One region of the Streptomyces sp. P9-A2 genome, then DNA from elsewhere that is predicted to be linked to it. Evidence: predicted binding sites of a transcription regulator. Region 1 holds the regulator's gene; the other holds the start of a gene.
The links. The regulator HspR, encoded in region 1, represses chaperone genes until heat shock. The targets are predictions, from matches to a motif close to TTGAGNNNNNNNNNCTCAA.

Region 1 (9,704 bases):
GGTGAGCTCCTCCACCTTCTTCTTGAAGATGGGGTAGTCGAACTGGTCGTACCTGGTGTTGGCCGTCTCCGGCAGCAGGAGCCCGATGGTGACATCGTTCCCCTTGGTGGGGCTCGCTCCGTCGCTGCTCCCTGTCGCGTTGAGCGCGCCGCAACCGGCGAGCGTGAGGGACATGGAGGCGGCGGCGACTGATATGGCGATACGACGCATGCGAGGGCTCACTTCAGTACGTTTTTGGACGTGGGCACAACATTGCGGCCCATGTGACTGAAAAGCCAACGCTCCAGCGACCAGTGGCGTCAAGACCAACTACTTAACGAGATGAACACAGCACCGTGCGCTGAAGTCGTGTGGGCTCGGCGAAAGAATCGCACACATATCCCACACGCGCACACACGTGCTGCTCACAGCCGTGCGCGGGGCGTACACGGAGACACCGGGGACTCCGGGTGACAAGCCGTCAGCAGCCCGTACGCAGAAGGGACTCAGAGGTTCGTTCGAACCTCCGAGCCCCGGCCGGTACTTCACTTTTGCGCCAAACAGAACTTCTCCGTCAGGCCGCAGCCTTCCCGCCGAGTCACTTCCGTCACAGCACCACCGCCCCGGACCGACACTTTCGCGCCGTCCGACGGCGACCGGACCGCACGCACGCCGACCGGACCGGACCGGACACACAGGTCGACCGGACCGGACGCACGCAGGTCGACCGGACCGTACGCCGGCCGTCAGTCGGTCTGCTGCTGGCGCTTGGGCCGCCACACCACCAGCGCACTGGTCTGCTGGACCTCCTGGTACGGCACCAGGTCCCGGCGGTACGACGCGTGCACCGCCGCCTCACGCTGCCGCATGGTCGCGGCCACGCCGTCCAGGGCGCCCTCCAGCTCCGCCACCCGGGCCTGGAGCGCGGCGACCTGGTCCTCCAGCTCGATGATGCGCTTGATGCCGGCCAGGTTGATGCCCTCGGTCTGCGACAGCTGCTGCACCTGACGGAGCAGCTCGATGTCACGGGCCGAGTAGCGGCGGCCCCGGCCCGCGGTGCGGTCCGGCGAGACCAGCCCCAGACGGTCGTACTGACGCAGCGTCTGCGGGTGCAGCCCGGAGAGCTGGGCCGCCACCGAAATGACATAGACCGGAGTGTCCTGCGTCAGTTCGTACGGATTGCGTCGACGACCGTCCATCGCCCTCAAGCTCCCTTCGCGGCCTGGAACAGCTCCGCCCGCGGATCATCGTCCGCGGTCGCCTCTCGATACGCCTCCAGTGCGTCACGAGCCTTCCCCGGCAGGTCCTTGGGGACACTCACCTCGACGGTGACCAGCAGATCACCGCGCGAGCCGTCCTTACGGACCGCTCCCTTGCCGCGGGCCCGCATGGTCCGCCCGTTGGGTGTCCCCGGGGGCAGCTTCAGCGTGACCGGCGGACCGCCGAGCGTCGGGACGCGGATCTCACCGCCGAGCGCCGCCTCCGGGTAGGTGACCGGGACGGTGACGGTGAGATTGTCCTCCTTGCGGCCGAACACCGGGTGACTGCCGACGTGCACGACCACGTAGAGGTCGCCCGCCGGGCCGCCGCGCTCGCCCGGAGCGCCCTTGCCGCGCAGCCGGATCCGCTGGCCGTCACTGACCCCCGCCGGGATGCGCACCTGCATCGTCCGCGAGGACTTGGCCCGGCCGCTGCCCTTGCAGATGTCGCAGGGGTTCTCCGCGGTCAGGCCGCGGCCCTTGCAGTCGGGGCACGGGTCGGTGAGCGAGAAGCCGCCGCCGCTGCCCCGGGCGACCTGCCCGGTGCCGACGCAGGTCGGGCACACGCGTGGTGTGCCGTTCTTGTCGCCGGTGCCCGAACAGGCCTTGCAGGCCTGCTGGGAGGACATCCGCAGCGGGACCGTCGCCCCCTCGATCGCCTCGGTGAAGCTCAGGGTGACCTCGGACTCGATGTCCTGGCCGCGCCGGGGCTGGGTACGCGTGGTGCCCGTGCCGCCGCGGTTGAACAGTCCGCCGAAGACGTCGCCGATCCCGCCGCCGAAGCCGCCGGCGCCGGCCTGGCCGCCGCCCTGAGCACCGCCCTGGCCGCCTCCGAAGAGGTCACCCAGGTCGAAGTTGAACGACCCGGCACCGCCCGCCCCCGGCCCCGCGCGGAAACCGCCGTTGCCGAAGAGCGAGCGGGCCTCGTCGTACTCCTTGCGCTTCTTGGGGTCGCCGAGGACGTCGTTCGCCTCGGAGATCTCCTTGAACCGCTCCTCCGCCTTGGCGTTGCCCTTGTTGGCGTCCGGGTGGTACTCGCGGGCGAGCTTGCGGTACGCCTTCTTGATCTCGGCCTCGGTGGCGTCCTGGGGGACGCCGAGGACCTTGTAGTAGTCCTTCTCGATGAAGTCCTTGGTGCTCATCCCCGACGTCCCTCCTCTCCTGCCCAGCCGGTCTTTCCTGACCTGCTCGTCCTGCCCGCCCTCGCCGGCGTGCGGACGCCGGCGAAGGCGTCAGCCCTCCTGGGGGCCACCTGTCTCCTTGTCGTCCGCCGCCGCCTCGGTGCCCTCCTCGGCCGGCTTGCCCGGCTGGGCACCCGGCTGCGGTTCCGCCACGGCCACCCGCGCGGGGCGGATGATGCGCTCGCCGATGCGGTACCCCGGCTGCAGGATCGCCACGCACGTCGTCTCGGTGACGTCCGGGGCGTAGGAGTGCATCAGGGCCTCGTGGATCGTCGGGTCGAAGGGCTCGCCCTCCTTGCCGAACAACTGCAGGCCCATCTTCGCCACGGTCGACTCCAGCGACTCGGCGACGGACTTGAACCCGCCGACCAGCTCGCCGTGCTCCCGCGCGCGGCCGATGTCGTCGAGCACGGGCAGGAGCTCGGTCATGAGGTTCACCGCGGCGACCTCCTTGACCGCGATCCGGTCGCGCTCGACCCGGCGGCGGTAGTTCTGGTACTCGGCCTGGAGCCGCTGGAGGTCCGCGGTGCGCTCACCGAGCGTCGTACGCACCTGGTCCAGCTGGGCCACCAGCCCGGCGTCGGGACCCGGGTCCCCGGCCGGGGCCGCCGCCTCCTCCGCGGAGGGGGTGGCGGCCTTCGGCTCGGCCTCGTCGGCCGGAACGCCTGAGGGGACGTCGGGCTGCTGCGACTGCTCGTCGAAGCCCGGGGTCTCCTCGGTCACGCCGCACCGTCCTTACGTTCGTCGTCCACGATCTCGGCATCGACCACATCGTCGTCCGCCCTGGCCTCACCGGCACCCGCGCCGGCTCCGCCGGCCGCCTGGGAGGCCTGCGCGTCGGCGTACATGGCCTGGCCCAGCTTCTGGGAGACGGCCGCGACCTTCTCCGTGGCGGTGCGGATCTCGGCGGCGTCCTCGCCCTTGAGCTTTTCCTTCAGCTCGGCGACGGCGGCCTCGACCTCGGTCTTGATCTCGCCGGGGACCTTGTCCTCGTTGTCCGCGAGGAACTTCTCGGTCTGGTAGACGAGCTGCTCGCCCTGGTTGCGGGACTCGGCGGCCTCGCGGCGCTGGTGGTCCTCCTCCGCGTACCGCTCGGCCTCCTCACGCATGCGGTCGACCTCGTCCTTCGGGAGCGAGGAGCCGCCGGTGACGGTCATCTTCTGCTCCTTTCCGGTACCGAGGTCCTTCGCCGTGACGTGCATGATGCCGTTGGCGTCGATGTCGAAGGAGACCTCGATCTGCGGGATACCGCGCGGCGCCGGCGGCAGACCGGTCAGCTCGAACATGCCGAGCTTCTTGTTGTACGCCGCGATCTCGCGCTCGCCCTGGTAGACCTGGATCTGCACCGACGGCTGGTTGTCCTCGGCCGTGGTGAAGATCTCCGAGCGCTTCGTCGGGATCGTGGTGTTGCGCTCGATCAGCTTGGTCATGATGCCGCCCTTGGTCTCGATACCGAGGGACAGCGGGGTGACGTCGAGCAGCAGGACGTCCTTGACCTCGCCCTTGAGGACACCGGCCTGGAGCGCGGCGCCGATCGAGACGACCTCGTCCGGGTTCACACCCTTGTTGGCCTCCTTGCCGCCGGTCATGCCCTTGACGAGCTCGGCGACGGCGGGCATACGGGTGGAGCCACCGACCAGGACGACGTGGTCGATCTCGGACAGCGCGATACCGGCGTCCTTGACCACGTTGTTGAACGGCGTCTTGCAGCGCTCCAGCAGGTCCGCGGTCAGCTGCTGGAACTGGGCGCGGGTCAGCTTCTCGTCGAGGTGCAGGGGGCCCTCGGCGGAGGCGGTGATGTAGGGCAGGTTGATCGTGGTCTCGGTGGACGAGGACAGCTCGATCTTGGCCTTCTCGGCGGCCTCACGGAGGCGCTGGAGCGCCATCTTGTCCTTGCCCAGGTCCACGCCGTGCCCGGACTGGAACTGCTTGACCAGGTAGTCGACGACGCGCTGGTCCCAGTCGTCACCACCGAGGTTGTTGTCACCGTTGGTGGCCTTCACCTCGACGACGCCGTCACCGATCTCGAGGAGGGAGACGTCGAACGTACCGCCACCGAGGTCGAAGACCAGGATGACCTGCTCGTCCTTGTCGAGGCCGTACGCCAGCGCGGCGGCCGTCGGCTCGTTGACGATGCGCAGCACGTTCAGACCGGCGATCTCGCCGGCCTCCTTGGTCGCCTGGCGCTCCGCGTCGTTGAAGTACGCCGGGACGGTGATGACCGCGTCGGTCACCTTCTCGCCCAGGTACGCCTCGGCGTCCCGCTTCAGCTTCTGGAGCACGAAGGCGCTCATCTGCTGCGGGTTGAAGTCCTTGCCGTCCAGGTTGATCTTCCAGTCGGTGCCCATGTGGCGCTTGACCGACCGGATGGTCCTGTCGACGTTGGTCACGGCCTGCCGCTTGGCCACCTCACCGACCAGCACCTCGCCGTTCTTCGCGAAGGCGACGACGGAAGGCGTGGTCCTGGCGCCCTCGGCGTTGGTGATGACGGTGGGCTCGCCGCCCTCCAGAACGCTGACGACGGAGTTAGTCGTGCCCAGGTCGATGCCGACCGCACGTGCCATTTCGATTCCTCCAGCTGACTTGAGTGGAACAGACTCAAGCATGCCTGACGTCCGGCGCCGGGTCAACAGAACTGAGTCGACGGGACTCAACTCTTATCCGCTCCTTACGCGCAACCGGGCGCCGGCCTGCGGTTTCGCGCAAGGACGCGAGACGCGAGGACGCGGCAGGAGCCACCCGCCGACAGCCACCCGCCGGGAGCAGGCCACCGGCGGCCTCGACGGCGACGCCGCGGCGACGCCACCGCCACCGCCGTTCCGGCGGTCACGCCGGGGACGGCATCAGCGACAACGCGGCCGGGGCGGCGGCGCGCGGTGGCCGGGCGGCAACGGCACCCGGTGGCGCGCGAAAGCCTCGCGCGCGACACAGAGGCACCGCGCGGGACGCCGAGGCAACCGCGCGGAGGCGCCGCGCGGAGACACCGAGGCACCGCGCGGAGGCGGCGGAGACGCCTGCGGGCCGCCGGGACGGTGGCGCCGGAACAGCGGCATACGGATACAAGTGTGCGTCACGGATATAAGTTGGTGACGTATGCCCCGCTTTGACGGCCGTCGCGCGGCCGCGTCCGGGGCGTTCCCCAAGGCAAGCCTCAGCGATTCAGATCACCCCGTACCCGACTACAGTGCGGCTGGGGTTGGGGGTAGTCTCAGACGGACTGCATAAGTTACCGCTTAGTAATGTCGGGAATCCCGTGGCAGGGACCCCCGGCACAACCCTCGCAGGCCCGAGGAGCCCCCATGCAACTCGCCGCGATCATCGTGTCGCTGGTCCTGGCTGTGGTCGGCGCTGCCCTGCTCGCACGCGCGATCGGCCAGTTCGTCCGGTACTTCAAGCTGGGCCAGCCGGTCCCGGCCGGCACCCGGACCGACAATCCCTACCAGCGCAGTGTGACCCTGGTGCGGGAGTTCCTCGGCCACACGCGCATGAACAGGTGGGGTGTCGTCGGCATCGCCCACTGGTTCGTGGCCGTCGGCTTCCTGACGCTGCCACCGACCCTCGCCCAGGCGTTCGGCCAGCTCTTCCAGGCCGACTGGACGCTGCCGGTCATCGGCGGCTTCCTGCCGTTCGAGATGTACATCGAGTTCATCGGCGTGATGACCGTGCTCGGCATCGCCGTGCTCATCGTCATCCGTCTGCTGAGCCTGCCGTCGCGTCCGGGCCGCAAGTCCCGCTTCACCGGCTCCAAGTCGGGTCAGGCGTACTTCGTCGAGTACGTCATCCTCACCATCGGCCTCGCCATCTACGTGCTGCGCGGCCTCGAGGGCGCCCTGCACCACGTGGACGGCTACCAGGCGGCGTACTTCGCCTCGTACCCGCTGGTGCTCGCCTTCGAGAACCTCGACGTCGGCACACTGCAGAACCTGGTCTACCTGGTCGCCATGATCAAGATCGGGACCTCGTTCGTGTGGATGATCGTGGTCTCGCTCAACATGAACATGGGTGTGGCCTGGCACCGCTTCCTCGCCTTCCCGAACATCTGGTTCAAGCGTGAGGCCGACGGCGACGTCGCCCTCGGCGCGCTGCAGCCGATGACGTCGGGCGGCAAGCCGATCGACTTCACCGACCCCGGTGACGACGACGTCTTCGGCGTCTCCCAGGTCGAGCAGTTCTCCTGGAAGGGCCTGCTGGACTTCTCCACCTGCACCGAGTGCGGGCGCTGCCAGTCGCAGTGCCCCGCCTGGAACACCGGCAAGCCGCTCTCCCCCAAGCTGCTGATCATGTCGCTGCGCGACCACGCGCACGCCAAGGCCCCCTACCTGCTGGCCGGCGGCGGCAAGACGATGGAGGGCGAGGAGAAGGCGTCGGCCGAAGCCCTCAAGGACGTGCCCGCGGCCGCCCTCGCGGAGGCCGAGCGTCCGCTGATCGGCACCCTCGAAGAGAACGGTGTCATCGACCCGGACGTCCTGTGGTCCTGCACCGCCTGCGGTGCCTGCGTCGAGCAGTGCCCGGTCGACATCGAGCACATCGACCACATCGTCGACATGCGCCGCTACCAGGTGATGATCGAGTCCAGCTTCCCCTCGGAGGCGGGCACGATGCTCAAGAACCTGGAGAAGAAGGGCAACCCCTGGGGCCTGGCCAAGAAGCAGCGCCTGGAGTGGCTCAAGGAGCTCGACTTCGAGGTCCCGGTCGTCGGCAAGGACATCGAGGACCTCACCGAGGTCGAGTACCTGTACTGGGTCGGCTGCGCCGGCGCCCTCGAGGACCGCGCCAAGAAGACCACCAAGGCCTTCGCCGAACTGCTGCACATCGCGGGCGTCAAGTTCGCGATCATGGGCGGCGACGAGAAGTGCACCGGTGACTCCGCCCGCCGCCTCGGCAACGAGCCCCTGTTCCAGGAGCTCGGCATGGAGAACGTCATGTCGCTGAACATGGCCTTCGGCGAGGAGACGGACGACGAGGGCAACGTCACCGAGGAGTCGAAGAAGCCCAAGTCGGCGAAGAAGATCGTCGCCACCTGCCCGCACTGCCTCAACACCCTCGGCAACGAGTACCCGCAGCTCGGCGGCGACTACGAGGTCATCCACCACACCCAGCTGCTCCAGCACCTCATCGACGAGGGCAAGCTGATCCCGGTCACCCCGGTCGAGGGCCTCATCACCTACCACGACCCGTGCTACCTGGGCCGGCACAACAAGATCTACACGCCGCCGCGCGAGATCATCGCCAACGTCCCGGGCCTGCGCAACGAGGAGATGCACCGCCACAAGGAGCGTGGCTTCTGCTGCGGCGCCGGCGGCGCGCGGATGTGGATGGAGGAGCGGATCGGCAAGCGCATCAACGACGAACGCGTCGACGAGGCCCTCGCCCTGAACCCCGACATCATCTCCACCGCCTGCCCGTTCTGCCTGGTCATGCTGACCGACTCGGTCAACGGCAAGAAGAACGACGGCGCGGCGAAGGAATCCATCCAGGTCGTGGACGTCGCCCAGCTCCTGCTGGAGTCCGTCAAGACGCCGCTCGACCCCGCCGGTGAGGCGGAGAGCGAGAACACCCCGGAGCCCGAGCCGGTGAAGTAACCGGCACGACCGCCCCACTCCCAGCGCCCCGCTCCGGCTCCGGCCGACGGCGGGGCGCTGTCGTGCGTGAGCGCTGGAGGTGTGCGGTGCGGTCACCGCCGGATGTGCCGAGGGGGCCTGCCGACAGCAGGCCCTCTCTTGCGGCCCGGTGCTCGCTGAGCAGGCGGGTGGCCTCTCGGGCGGCGAGGCCCGGGGCGGCGTCGAGGGCCTCTGGCCGGCGTCCTCCGGCGCCGGCGAGGGGTCCTCGGCCCCCGGAGCCGCCGCCGACCGTGCGGGCCGCATCCGGCCAGGACCACCGCGACCCAGGCCGCCGTGAGGGCGTCGGAGCCGGCATGGCCCCATCCGGCCCGAGCGGGGTGGCCCCAGCCGCGCGGGCGGCGGCGACGTCCCCGGTGATGTCGCCGAGGAACACCGCCTCGAACGGGCGATGCCGAGCGTGCCCAGGGCGAGCAGAAGCCCGTCCGGGTGGGTTGCCCGAGCGGCCCGAGGGGCGGGCGACAACGGGTCAGGCGCCGCCGGTGTCGAGGGACAGGGTGGTGGGGAGTTCGGTGCGGCGGCGGATGCCGAGTTTGCGGTAGGAGGCCGTCAGATGGGTCTCCACCGTGCGCCGGGCGAGGTGGAGCAGAGCGGCTATCTCCGCGTTCGTCCGGCCCTCGGCGGCGAGGCCGGCGATGCGGCGCTCGCTGTCGGTGAGCGCGGCGGGGCCGGTCCGCGGGGCGCCCGCGCGCCGGGCACCGCCCTCGTGGAGCAGCCCCTCGGCGACGGTGCGCAGCCGGACCGCGCCGAGGCGTTCGGCGCGCTCCACCGCCTCGCGCAGCGGTTTCCGGGCGTGGGAGCGCTCCCCCGAGGCGGCCAGCCGTCGGCCGTGGGAGACCAGGGCCGAGATCAGCTCCGTACCGACCGGCCCCTCGCGCAGGACTTCGACCGCGCGGCCGGTGAGTTCCAGGCCGCGCCGGCCGCCGGTCGCCTCGCCCAGCACGCGCAGCGCGCGGCCCAGGACACGCGGGGTGTGCCACACCTCGGCGAGCCGCAGTTCCTCCTCGGCGAGGGCCAGCGCCTCCCGCGGCCGGCCGAGCGCCAGCCGGCACTCGGCGGCGCCGATGCGCCAGGGGGCGACCACGGACCTGGCCGCCTCGCGTACCGTCTGGCGCCGCCCGCACTCCAGAAAGTCGTCCAGGGCCGCCGCCGGGTCCCCGGCGGCGGCGCGCAGCACCCCCCGCGCGTACAGGAAGCGGTGGGTTCTCCAGGAGTCCTGTGCCGTCCGCGGGTCGAACCCGTCCACGAGGCGGGCCGCTTCCTCCAGCTGGCCCGTCTCCACCAGCGCGATCACGGCCTGCGTGTGCGCGCTGGTCGGCCCGGGTCCGGAATGCCCGTTCACGGACGGCCGGGCCCGCGGGTCGGCGAGCACGGTGGCGAAGTCCGCGCGGGCCGCCGCGAGATCCACCCGCACGTCGAGCAGGACATGGTGCATGGGGTGCAGCAGGAAGGATCCCAGCGTGTCCAGTGCGCGCCGCACCAGGCGTTCGGCCTCGTCGAGCTCGTCGGCCCACTGGGCCACGGCGGCGGCCGTGCAGAGCAGGAACGGTTCGGCGAGCGAATCGGCCGGCTCCTCGAGCAGTCCGCGGATCCGGGCCATCGCGTCCCGGGAGGAGACCAGACCGGCCATCGCCTCGTACCGCACGATCAGTGCCCGGTGGGCCGTG
Region 2 (9,704 bases), 1.2 Mb from region 1:
GGTCGCGTTCTCCATGAGTTCGGCGAGCAGATGGCTGATGTCGTCGGCGGCGAACCCGGCGATGTGCGCGTGCGGCGGCAGCGAGGCGATACGGACCCGCTCGTAGCGCTCGATCTCGCTGACCGCGGCCCGTACGACGTCGACGAGCGGCACCGGGCTCGCCGAGTGCTGGACATGTTCGGTACCGGCGAGGACGAGGAGGTTCTCGCTGTGCCGGCGCATCACCGTGGCGAAGTGGTCGAGCTTGAACAGGGTGGCCAGGCGGTCCGGGTCGTCCTCACGCTCCTCCAGGCCCTCGATGACGCCGAGTTGCCGTTCGACCAGGCCGAGGGTGCGCAGCGCCAGGCTGACGAAGGTGCCGCCGATGCTGCTGCGCAGCTGCTCCAGGTGGGCGGCTGACTCGGTGACCTGGGTACGCAGCTCCTCGCGGGCGTCGGCCATCCGCTGTCGCTGAGCGACGAGATGCTTGCGGTCGGCCTCCAGCGTGCTGATCCGCCCGGTGAGCTGTGCGGCGTGCGCGTGCAGGGCGTTGACGGAGCGGACCACCTGGGCGAACTCGTCGTTGCGCCCGGTGAACGCGACCGGTTCCTCACCGACCGGGTTCTCCGCACCGGCGAGCCGGGCGGAACCGCGGCGCAGCACGGACAGCGGACGGGTGAGGGTACGGGCCATGGCGGTGGCGACGCCGACCGCGAGCAGCATGAGGGCGCCGAGAAGGGCGACGCGGATCTCGAGCGCGGTGACGTCGTCGTCGCGCAGCTGGGCGAGGTCCTTGGTGCGCTGGTCGAAGAGGGCGGACTCGACTCCGCGCATCGCCTCCACGCGGGCGGTGAGCGCGGCCGCCAGTTTCTTGGAGCCGGTGGCGAGTTCCTCGTCGGAGAGGGTCGGCTCGTCGGTGAGGTTCTTGAGGTACTTCTCGGCGGCGTCCACCTCGGGGCCGGTGACCGTGGAGTCGTACGAGGCGCGGGCGGCCTTGGGCGCCGTCTCGCGAAAGTCGGCGAGCGCGGCGTCGGAGCGCACGCGGGCCTGGAGGGCGGCCGCGGTCAGCGCGTCGCGCCGCTCGGCGTCGGCGTCCGACGTGGAGGTGGCCGTGGTGGGCAGACCGGTGATGGGGTCGATCACGGTCTGGGTGGTGCTCGGCACGTTGAGGGCGGCGAGCAGCAGCCCGCGGGTGGCGGCGGCCTGCTGAACGGCGGTGTCCAGTTCGGCGAGCGCGTAGGAGCCGGAGCCGGCCCGGGGCGGGGTCTCCTCCGCGAGCTGCTCGGCGAGCCGGTGCAGCTGGGTGATGGCGGTGGAGTACGCCTGGTGCGCCTCGATCGCGCTGCTCTTGCCGGTGAGCGCGGCCCTGCGCAGGGCCGCGATGGCCTCGAGGTCGTCACGCATCACGGCCGAGGTGCCGGAGTCGGCGCGCAGCTCCTCGACCTGCCGGTCGACGCGGGTGCTGTGCTGCTCGGCGGGCGCCTTGGCCTTGGGGCGGCCGGCCGCGATGTAGGACGTCACATCGTCCCGCTCGTCGGCGAGCGAGTGCGCGAGGGCGAGGGCGTCCTGGGTCTGCTCGGCCCGGGTCACCAGGTTCTGGGAGTCGCTCAACTGCCCGGAGGCGGTGAGCAGGGAGGGCGCCCCGGCGCCGGCGATCGCCGCGGCCACGACCGCGACGGCCACGATGAGCCGGTTGCGCACATGCGTGGGGCGGCCCCGGCCGACGGCGGGCTTCTGCTCAGCGTCCCCCGCGGAGGGCGTCTGCTTGCCTGTGCGACGAGGCCGCGTCTTCTGCACCGGTGCTCGCATTCCTGACTCGTGTGCCCTTGGGTCGGGGTGACGTTCCGTCAACAGGTACCTACGCCCTGCCCGTGTCGAGGGCGTACGCCCTGGCGGACGGCCGGTCGCGCTCGGGCAGCGAGACGCCCCCGTCGCTCCCCGACCCTCCCAGTGCCCATGGGCACTGCACGCGCATCACTTGGCCCGCCACTCGAAGGAGTGAACATCGGAGGTGAGTTGGGGAGCAAGTCGCGCGACCTCCCGCCGCGGCCCCATCGTGACACGCCGGTTGGACGTCCGCGACGGCCGGTGGCAGGATTCGCCGCCGCGCGCTTGCGGAGCATTGCAATCCCACCCAAACGCGGCGCCTGACCTGCACGACTGCCGCTGTTCGGCGAGCGGTGGGGGCCTTTGGGGACCCTTGTGGAGGGGTCGTGCAGACTGGCCGGATGCGTACGGAACTTGTCTCGGAGCCCAGTGACGCGGCCCGCCCCAACGAGGACTTCGCGAGCGTCGGGCTTCCGGCCTCCGGGCAGGGCGGTTCACTGGTCCTGCTGGACGGAGTCACGCCACCACAGGACGGCGCGGGGTGCCGGCATTCGGTCCCCTGGTTCACCGCGCGCCTCGGCGGGGCGCTGGCCGAACTGACCGTTTCCCTCCAGGATGTCCCCCTGGCGGACCTGCTGTCCCGGGCCGTTTCCCGTACGGCCGAAGCACACGCGAAAACCTGTGACCTTTCTCACCCCCGTACGCCCCAGGCGACGGTGGTGCTGGCGCGCTGGTCACCGGAGTCGGTCGAGTACCTGGTCCTTTCCGACTCGGCCCTGCTCGTCGAGTCCCCCGGCGGCACGGTCACCGCACTGCTGGACGACCGGCTGGCCCGGCTGCCCCGCTCGGCGCTGGCCACGGACACGCTGGTGGACTCCACCCTGCGCAACAGGGAGGGCGGCTTCTTCACCGCGGCGGCCGATCCGTCGGTCGCGGTGCGCGCGGTCACGGGGACGCTGCCGCGCGCCGAGGTGCGCGCCCTGGCCGCGCTGACGGACGGGGCCACCCGCTGGGTGGAGAGGTTCCGCGAGGGCGACTGGGCGGACTGTCTCACCCTCGTCCGCAAGAAGGGGCCGCAGGCGCTGGTGGACCGCGTCCGGGCCCTGGAGCGGGCGGACACGGACCGGATGGTGCTCGGCCGGAGCAAGACACACGACGACGCGACGGTCGTGTACGTGGAGTTCTGAACCGTCGGCTCCCGCCGGACGGACGGCCGAGCGACCCGCGGGAACCGGATGACCCACGCGAGCGGGGGTGACCTGCCGGAACCGGACGACCCACGGGAACCAGGCGGCCCACGAGGGCTCCCGCTACTTCTCCATTCCCCGGTTCAGCTGGTGCAGCAGCCGCGCGAGTTCCGTGACCTCGTCGGGGTCCCAGGCAGCGAGGCCGCGGGCGTAGCGCTCGCGGCGGGCCTCGCGGACCCTGCCCATCCGGCTCCGGCCCTCCGGGGTGAGGGCGACCAGCCAGGCGCGGCCGTCGGCGGGATCCGGTTCACGGGTGACGAGCCCGAGTTCCTCCAGGGCGTGCAGCTGGCGCGACATCGTCGCCTTGCCGACGCCGATGAAGGCGGCGAGTTCGGTGGCCCGCTGCTTGCCGCACTCATCCAGACGGACGAGCAGCCCGTACGCGGACGGTTCCAGGTCGGGATGGACCGCGCGGGACATCTCTCCCTGACTGGCCCTGGCGCGGCGCAGCAGCACCGTCAACTCCCGTTCCAGGGCGAGAAACCCAGGCTGGTCCACACCGCTGTCGAGCGCCTGGGAGGAGGTGTCCTCGCCGCCGCCGTTTCCGCCTTCGTGCACGTCAGTCCCTGCCTCGGTTTCACCGGTCGTCCGTGTGTCCGCCAAGTGGCGACGCCGCTGGTGCTCCACAAGTATTTCGCAGGCATGGCCCGACAACGGCTTTCGGCCCCCGGCGCCTCGCCCGTGGCCTGTCCCGCGTCGCGGTCCGTGTGCGTCGCCCTCCTGTTTCCCGTGGGTTCCCCACCGAGCACCTCCGGAGATCCGTCATGCCCGTGCACAGATCCGGCTCCACCCGTCTTGGCGCGTTCACCACCGTCGCGGCGGTCCTGCTCGCGATCCTCTCCCTCCCCCGTGCGACCCCCGCGGCCGGGGCGGCCGGGGGTGCACTCGACGTCCCGCCGCGCGGCTCCGCCCACATGGGCATGGGCGTCGCCGCCCATGACGGCGTCGGCCGCGGCACACCCACCGGCCGCGCCACCCGCTCCGAGGGCGTCGACGTCTCCAGTCACCAGGGCGACGTGGCCTGGCCGACCCTGTGGAGCAGCGGGGTCAAGTGGGCCTATGTGAAGGCCACGGAGGGGACGTACTACAGCAACCGTTCCTAGTCAGTGAGCGGGAGTGGGTCCTGGACCCGTTCCCGCTCGCTGCGGACGCCCCGAACGGTGTTGGGTGTCCTGGTCGCCCGCGTTCGTTCCGCGTCCGGCGGCACGGATCGTGTCCGTGGTCCGGGAAGGCGGCGGCGGGGTCCCTCACGCCCGGGAGCATCCGGTCCGGCCTGGACGGTCCGATGCCCGCATCCATCACTCCGGTGGGTGCGGGGCGGTGCCGTCCGACGCCGGAGGGGATACCCCTGGGCGCGTCGTGCGATCGCGATGCTCGCGGCATCGTATCGGCTGGTTTTACGGTTCTTGCTGGTCAGGGGTTTCTGCCAGTGCTGGGCGCCCCACTTCGAGGTGTAGGCCGGATCCACGGCGACGACGGTGATCCCCGTCCGGTCGGCCATCGAAACCAGGCGGGCGCGGAGCCGGCCGGTGGGCAGACCGGAGACCAGATGCCGAAATCGCCTGTTGCGACCGTGTTTCTCGCGGGTCTTCTCCGCGGTGAAGTCCAGATCCTCCACCGCGATCGCCCGCACCCCGCAGCTGCGGGCCCAGTTGAGCAGCCGGGTCAGGGCGTGGCGGAGCTGGGCGTCGCGGTGGCCGGCGGTGCCGGACAGGTCGAAGCAGAAGCGGCGCGGGCTGCCGGTCGGGTTGCCGTGCACGTCCAGGCGCCAGGCGGCCAGGTGGTCGGCGTTGGTGTCCACCCCGATCACCCCGTGCGCGAGCGCCGCCGCCAGAGGCACCGCCGGGGATGCGGGGGTCTGCCAGGAGGCGGTCACATACCAGCGGGCCCGGGCCGGGTCGTGGTGGATGCGGTAGGCAATGGCCCGGTTCGCCGCCACCCGGTCCGCCCACTGCGGCCCGCGGTGCGCAAAGGCCGCCCGGCCGGTGAGCACGTACCGGCCGTGCGGGGCATTGGCCAGGCCTGCGAGCGGGGTGGGCAGCCGGATGCTCACCTGGCCGTCCGGCGCGATGCGGATCGTCTCGTTCCCGTAGCGTTTTCCGCTCTCCCCGTCCGCCCGCAGAAACCAGCGGGCCGCCTCCCAGCGTGCACGCCACTGGGCCTCGGTGAGCTGCGCGGCGGGCAGCTGGTGCCGCGTCCGGGCCAGGCGCCCGCCGCCGCGCACCACGCGCACCCGCCCGGCCGTCCAGTCGGCGCGTTCCCGCGCCAGCCGGTTCCTGTTCCGTGCGGCCGGCCCCGGTCCCGTACGGCGGCGGCCCCGGTCTCGTACGGCCCGACTCCGGTCCCGTACGGCGGCGGCCCGGGCCTCCCTCACGGGGTTCCCGGGCCGCCGCCCGTCCGGTGACGCCGTCACACCGCCACCGGAACCTCCGGCGCCGCGCCGTTCGTCGCGGGCGAGAGCGCCAGCTCCAGGACCTGGCGGACGTCGGTCACGGCGTGGACGTCGAGCCCGTCCAGCACGTGGGCGGGGACGTCGTCCAGGTCGGGCTCGTTGCGCTTGGGGATGATCACGGTGGTGATCCCCGCCCGGTGCGCCGCGAGCAGCTTCTGCTTCACCCCGCCGATCGGCAGCACCCGGCCGGTCAGCGAGACCTCACCGGTCATCGCCACGTCCGTACGGACCAGGCGGCCGGAGAGCAGCGAGGCCAGGGCGGTGGTCATCGTGACGCCGGCGCTCGGGCCGTCCTTGGGCACCGCGCCCGCCGGGAAGTGGATGTGCGCGCCCCGCTCCTTCAGGTCGCCGACCGGAAGCTCCAGTTCGGCGCCGTGGGACCGCAGGAAGCTCAGCGCGATCTGCGCCGACTCCTTCATCACGTCGCCCAGCTGACCGGTCAGGGTCAGTCCGGCGGCGCCCGTCTCCGGGTCGGCCAGGGACGCCTCCACATAGAGGACGTCACCGCCGGCGCCGGTCACCGCGAGCCCGGTGGCGACACCGGGGACGGCGGTGCGGCGCTCGGCCGGTTCCTGAGCGGACTCGGGCACGTGGTGGGGCCGTCCGATCAGAGCACGCAGATCACCGTCCCCGACGGTGAGGGGCAGTTCCCGCTCGCCCAGTTCGTGCTGGGCCGCGACCTTGCGCAGCAGCCGCGCGATGGACCGCTCCAGGGTGCGGACGCCCGCCTCGCGTGTGTACTCGCCGGCCAGTCTGCGCAGCGCGCCCTCCTCGAGGGTGACCTCGTCGGGGGCGAGCCCGGCGCGCTCCAGCTGGCGCGGGAGCAGGTGGTCGCGTGCGATGACGACCTTCTCGTCCTCGGTGTAGCCGTCCAGGCGGACGATCTCCATCCGGTCCGCCAGCGCCTCCGGGATGGCTTCCAGGACGTTGGCGGTGGCCAGGAAGACGACGTCCGAGAGGTCCAGCTCGACCTCCAGGTAGTGGTCGCGGAAGGTGTGGTTCTGCGCCGGGTCCAGCACTTCGAGGAGGGCGGCGGACGGGTCGCCCCGGAAGTCCGACCCCACCTTGTCGATCTCGTCGAGCAGCACCACCGGGTTCATCGACCCGGCCTCCTTGACGGCCCGCACGATCCGGCCGGGCAGCGCGCCGACGTACGTACGCCGGTGACCGCGGATCTCGGCCTCGTCGCGGACGCCGCCGAGGGCGACCCGGACGAACTTACGGCCCATCGCGTGGGCGACGGATTCTCCGAGGCTCGTCTTGCCGACGCCGGGCGGGCCGACGAGGGCGAGCACGGCTCCGCCGCGGCGGCCGCCGACGACCCCGAGCCCGCGCTCGGCACGCCGCTTGCGCACCGCCAGGTACTCGGTGATGCGCTCCTTCACGTCCGTCAGGCCCGAGTGCTCGGCGTCGAGCACGGCCCGGGCGCCCTGGATGTCGTACGCGTCCTCGGTGCGCTCGTTCCACGGCATCTCGAGCACCGTGTCGAGCCAGGTGCGGATCCACGAGCCCTCGGGCGACTGGTCGGAGGAGCGCTCCAGCTTGTCGACCTCCTTGAGCGCGGCCTCGCGCACCTTCTCCGGCAGGTCCGCGGCCTCGACGCGGCTCCGGTAGTCGTCGGATTCCTCGCCCTCCTGTTCACCGTTCAGCTCGCGCAGTTCCTTGCGTACGGCTTCCAGCTGGCGGCGCAGCAGGAACTCGCGCTGCTGTTTGTCGACACCGTCCTGGACGTCCTTGGCGATGGACTCAGCGACGTCCTGTTCGGCGAGGTGGTCGCGCAGCTGCTGGGTGGCGAGCTTCAGCCGGGCCACCGGGTCGGCGGTCTCCAGCAGGGCCAGCTTCTGTTCGGTGGACAGGAACGGTGAGTAACCGGAGTTGTCGGCGAGGGCGGAGACGTCGTCGATGGCCTGGACGCGGTCGACGACCTGCCATGCGCCGCGCTTGCGCAGCCAGGCGGTGGCGAGTGCCTTGTACTCGGTGACCAGTTCTGCCACCTGGCCGGGATAGGGGGCTCCCTTGTCCGAGCGAGGTGAAGAACTCGGGGCGGGCTCCGGCACGGTCTCGTCGATCCGGGTGCCCTCCACCCACAGCGCGGCACCCGGCCCGGTCGTCCCGGCGCCGATCCGCACCCGGTCCCGGCCCCGGATCAGGGCGCCCGGGTCGCCGTCGGCCAGCCTGCCGACCTGTTCGACCGTGCCCAGGACGCCGGTGGCGGCGTAGGTCCCGTCGATGCGTGGCACCAGCAGGACCCTGGGCTTTCCCGGCTCCGACGTGGCGGCGGCCTGGGCGGCCTCCACCGCGGCGCGCACCTCGGAATCGCTCAGGTCCAGCGGGACCACCATCCCGGGCAGCACGACCTCGTCGTCGAGCGGCAGCACGGGCAGGGCGAGCGGTGCGGACTCAGTAGCCATGATCTCCCCTTCGGCAGTCAAGTTGAGTTATACCGACTCAATGGTCCTGAGCCCTTGATTGTTCCCGGGCCGTGTGCGATCGCGTTCGCCCTCAGCGATCACCCGGCGGCATCCGGCGGCATCCGGTCCGGCGGCCGGGAAGCGAGGAGCACCTCATCGGACTCCCGGGGGCCGCCGAGCACCGCCCGGGACCGCCACCCCGGGACCGCCGGGCGCCGCCCGGAACGCCCCGGACCGACGGGGGCGCCCCGCCGCACGAGGAGTGCTGCCAGGATGAACGCATGTCCACCCCCTACGACATTCCCGAAGTCCTGGACCGCCGCGAGGGCCCGTACGGGGAGGTGGTGCTCCGCCGGCACGGCGGCCTGCTGCAGATCATCGCGAACGGCTGCTTCCTGATGGACACCTCCGACGGCCGCTCGGAGCGCCGACTGGTCGACGCCGCCCTGGGCGCGCTCGACGCCGCCGACACTCGTGCGGGGCGCGGTCCGCGACAGGACCCGCACGTCCTCATCGGCGGACTCGGCGTCGGCTTCTCCCTCGCGCACGCCGCCGCCGCACCCCGCTGGGGCCGCATCACGGTGGTGGAGCGCGAACCCGCCGTCATCGACTGGCACCGCGCGGGCCCCCTGGCCGAACTTTCCGCGCGTGCTCTCGCCGACCCCCGCGCGAAGATCGTCGAGGTCGATCTGGTGACGTACGTCCATAAGACGTCCGACACGTTCGACGCCCTGTGTCTCGACATCGACAACGGCCCCGACTGGACCGTCACCGAGGGCAATGACGGGCTCTACTCCCCCGCCGGACTCCGGGACTGCGCGAGGGTGTTGACCCCCGGCGGAGTACTCGCGGTGTGGTCCGCCCGACCGTCCACCGATTTTGAGGAAACCCTGCGGAATGCCGGGTTCCAACAGGTGCGTACCGAAGAGATCCCCGTTGCCCGGGGCGTTCCTGACGTCGTTCACCTCGGCGTCCGCCCTGGATAGCAAAGCCGCGGTGACTCCCCGTACGCTGCTGCACGGACGCGGATCATTCAAGCGTCAATCGCAGTCATGCGCAGAGACGGATTCACCCCACGGATTCCGGAAAGCACACTTCAGGGGCGGGCGATGGAGCAGACACACACCTCCCACAACGGCACGGCGGCGGCCACACCGGGCGCACAGCGCCGGGTCCTGGTGGTCGAGGACGACGCGACGATCGTGGACGCCATCGCGACCCGCCTTCGTGCCGAGGGATTCCTGGTGCAGACGGCGGGCGACGGTCCGTCCGCCGTCGACACGGCGGAGGCCTGGCAGCCCGACCTGCTGATCCTCGACATCATGCTGCCGGGCTTCGACGGCCTGGAGGTCTGCCGGCGCGTACAGGCCCAGCGGCCGGTGCCGGTGATGATGCTGACCGCGCGCGACGACGAGACCGACATGCTGGTCGGGCTGGGCGTCGGCGCCGACGACTACATGACCAAGCCGTTCTCCATGCGGGAACTCGCGGCACGCGTGCATGTGCTGCTGCGCCGCATGGAGCGGGCGGCCCTGGCGGCCTCCGCCCCGCGCAGCGGCATCCTGCGCCTGGGCGAACTGGAGATCGACCACGCTCAGCGCAGGGTGCGGGTACGCAGCGAGGACGTCCATCTGACGCCCACCGAGTTCGACCTCCTGGTGTGCCTGGCGAACACTCCCCGCGCGGTGCTCTCCCGGGAGCAGCTGCTCGCCGAGGTCTGGGACTGGGCGGACGCCTCCGGCACCCGGACCGTCGACAGCCACATCAAGGCGCTGCGCCGGAAGATCG

Region 2: the regulator HspR is predicted to act here: its motif matches at 7,939-7,957, upstream of lon (endopeptidase La).

What each region holds. Positions count from the first base shown of each region.
Region 1 covers NZ_JAZIFX010000001.1:4,303,683-4,313,386, reverse strand. The annotation lists gene V4Y04_RS19590 (sugar ABC transporter substrate-binding protein) at 1-210, opposite strand, end outside; gene V4Y04_RS19585 (heat shock protein transcriptional repressor HspR) at 726-1,178, opposite strand; gene dnaJ (molecular chaperone DnaJ) at 1,184-2,380, opposite strand; gene grpE (nucleotide exchange factor GrpE) at 2,471-3,142, opposite strand; gene dnaK (molecular chaperone DnaK) at 3,139-4,983, opposite strand; gene V4Y04_RS19565 ((Fe-S)-binding protein) at 5,719-8,001, shown strand; gene V4Y04_RS19560 (helix-turn-helix transcriptional regulator) at 8,507-9,704, opposite strand, start outside.
Region 2 covers NZ_JAZIFX010000001.1:5,514,738-5,524,441, reverse strand. The annotation lists gene V4Y04_RS25240 (sensor histidine kinase) at 1-1,776, opposite strand, end outside; gene V4Y04_RS25235 (protein phosphatase 2C domain-containing protein) at 2,208-2,993, shown strand; gene V4Y04_RS25230 (MarR family winged helix-turn-helix transcriptional regulator) at 3,117-3,611, opposite strand; partial or broken gene V4Y04_RS25225 (GH25 family lysozyme) at 3,818-4,147, shown strand; gene V4Y04_RS25220 (transposase) at 4,153-5,427, opposite strand; gene lon (endopeptidase La) at 5,463-7,916, opposite strand; gene V4Y04_RS25210 (spermidine synthase) at 8,198-8,902, shown strand; gene V4Y04_RS25205 (response regulator transcription factor) at 9,026-9,704, shown strand, end outside.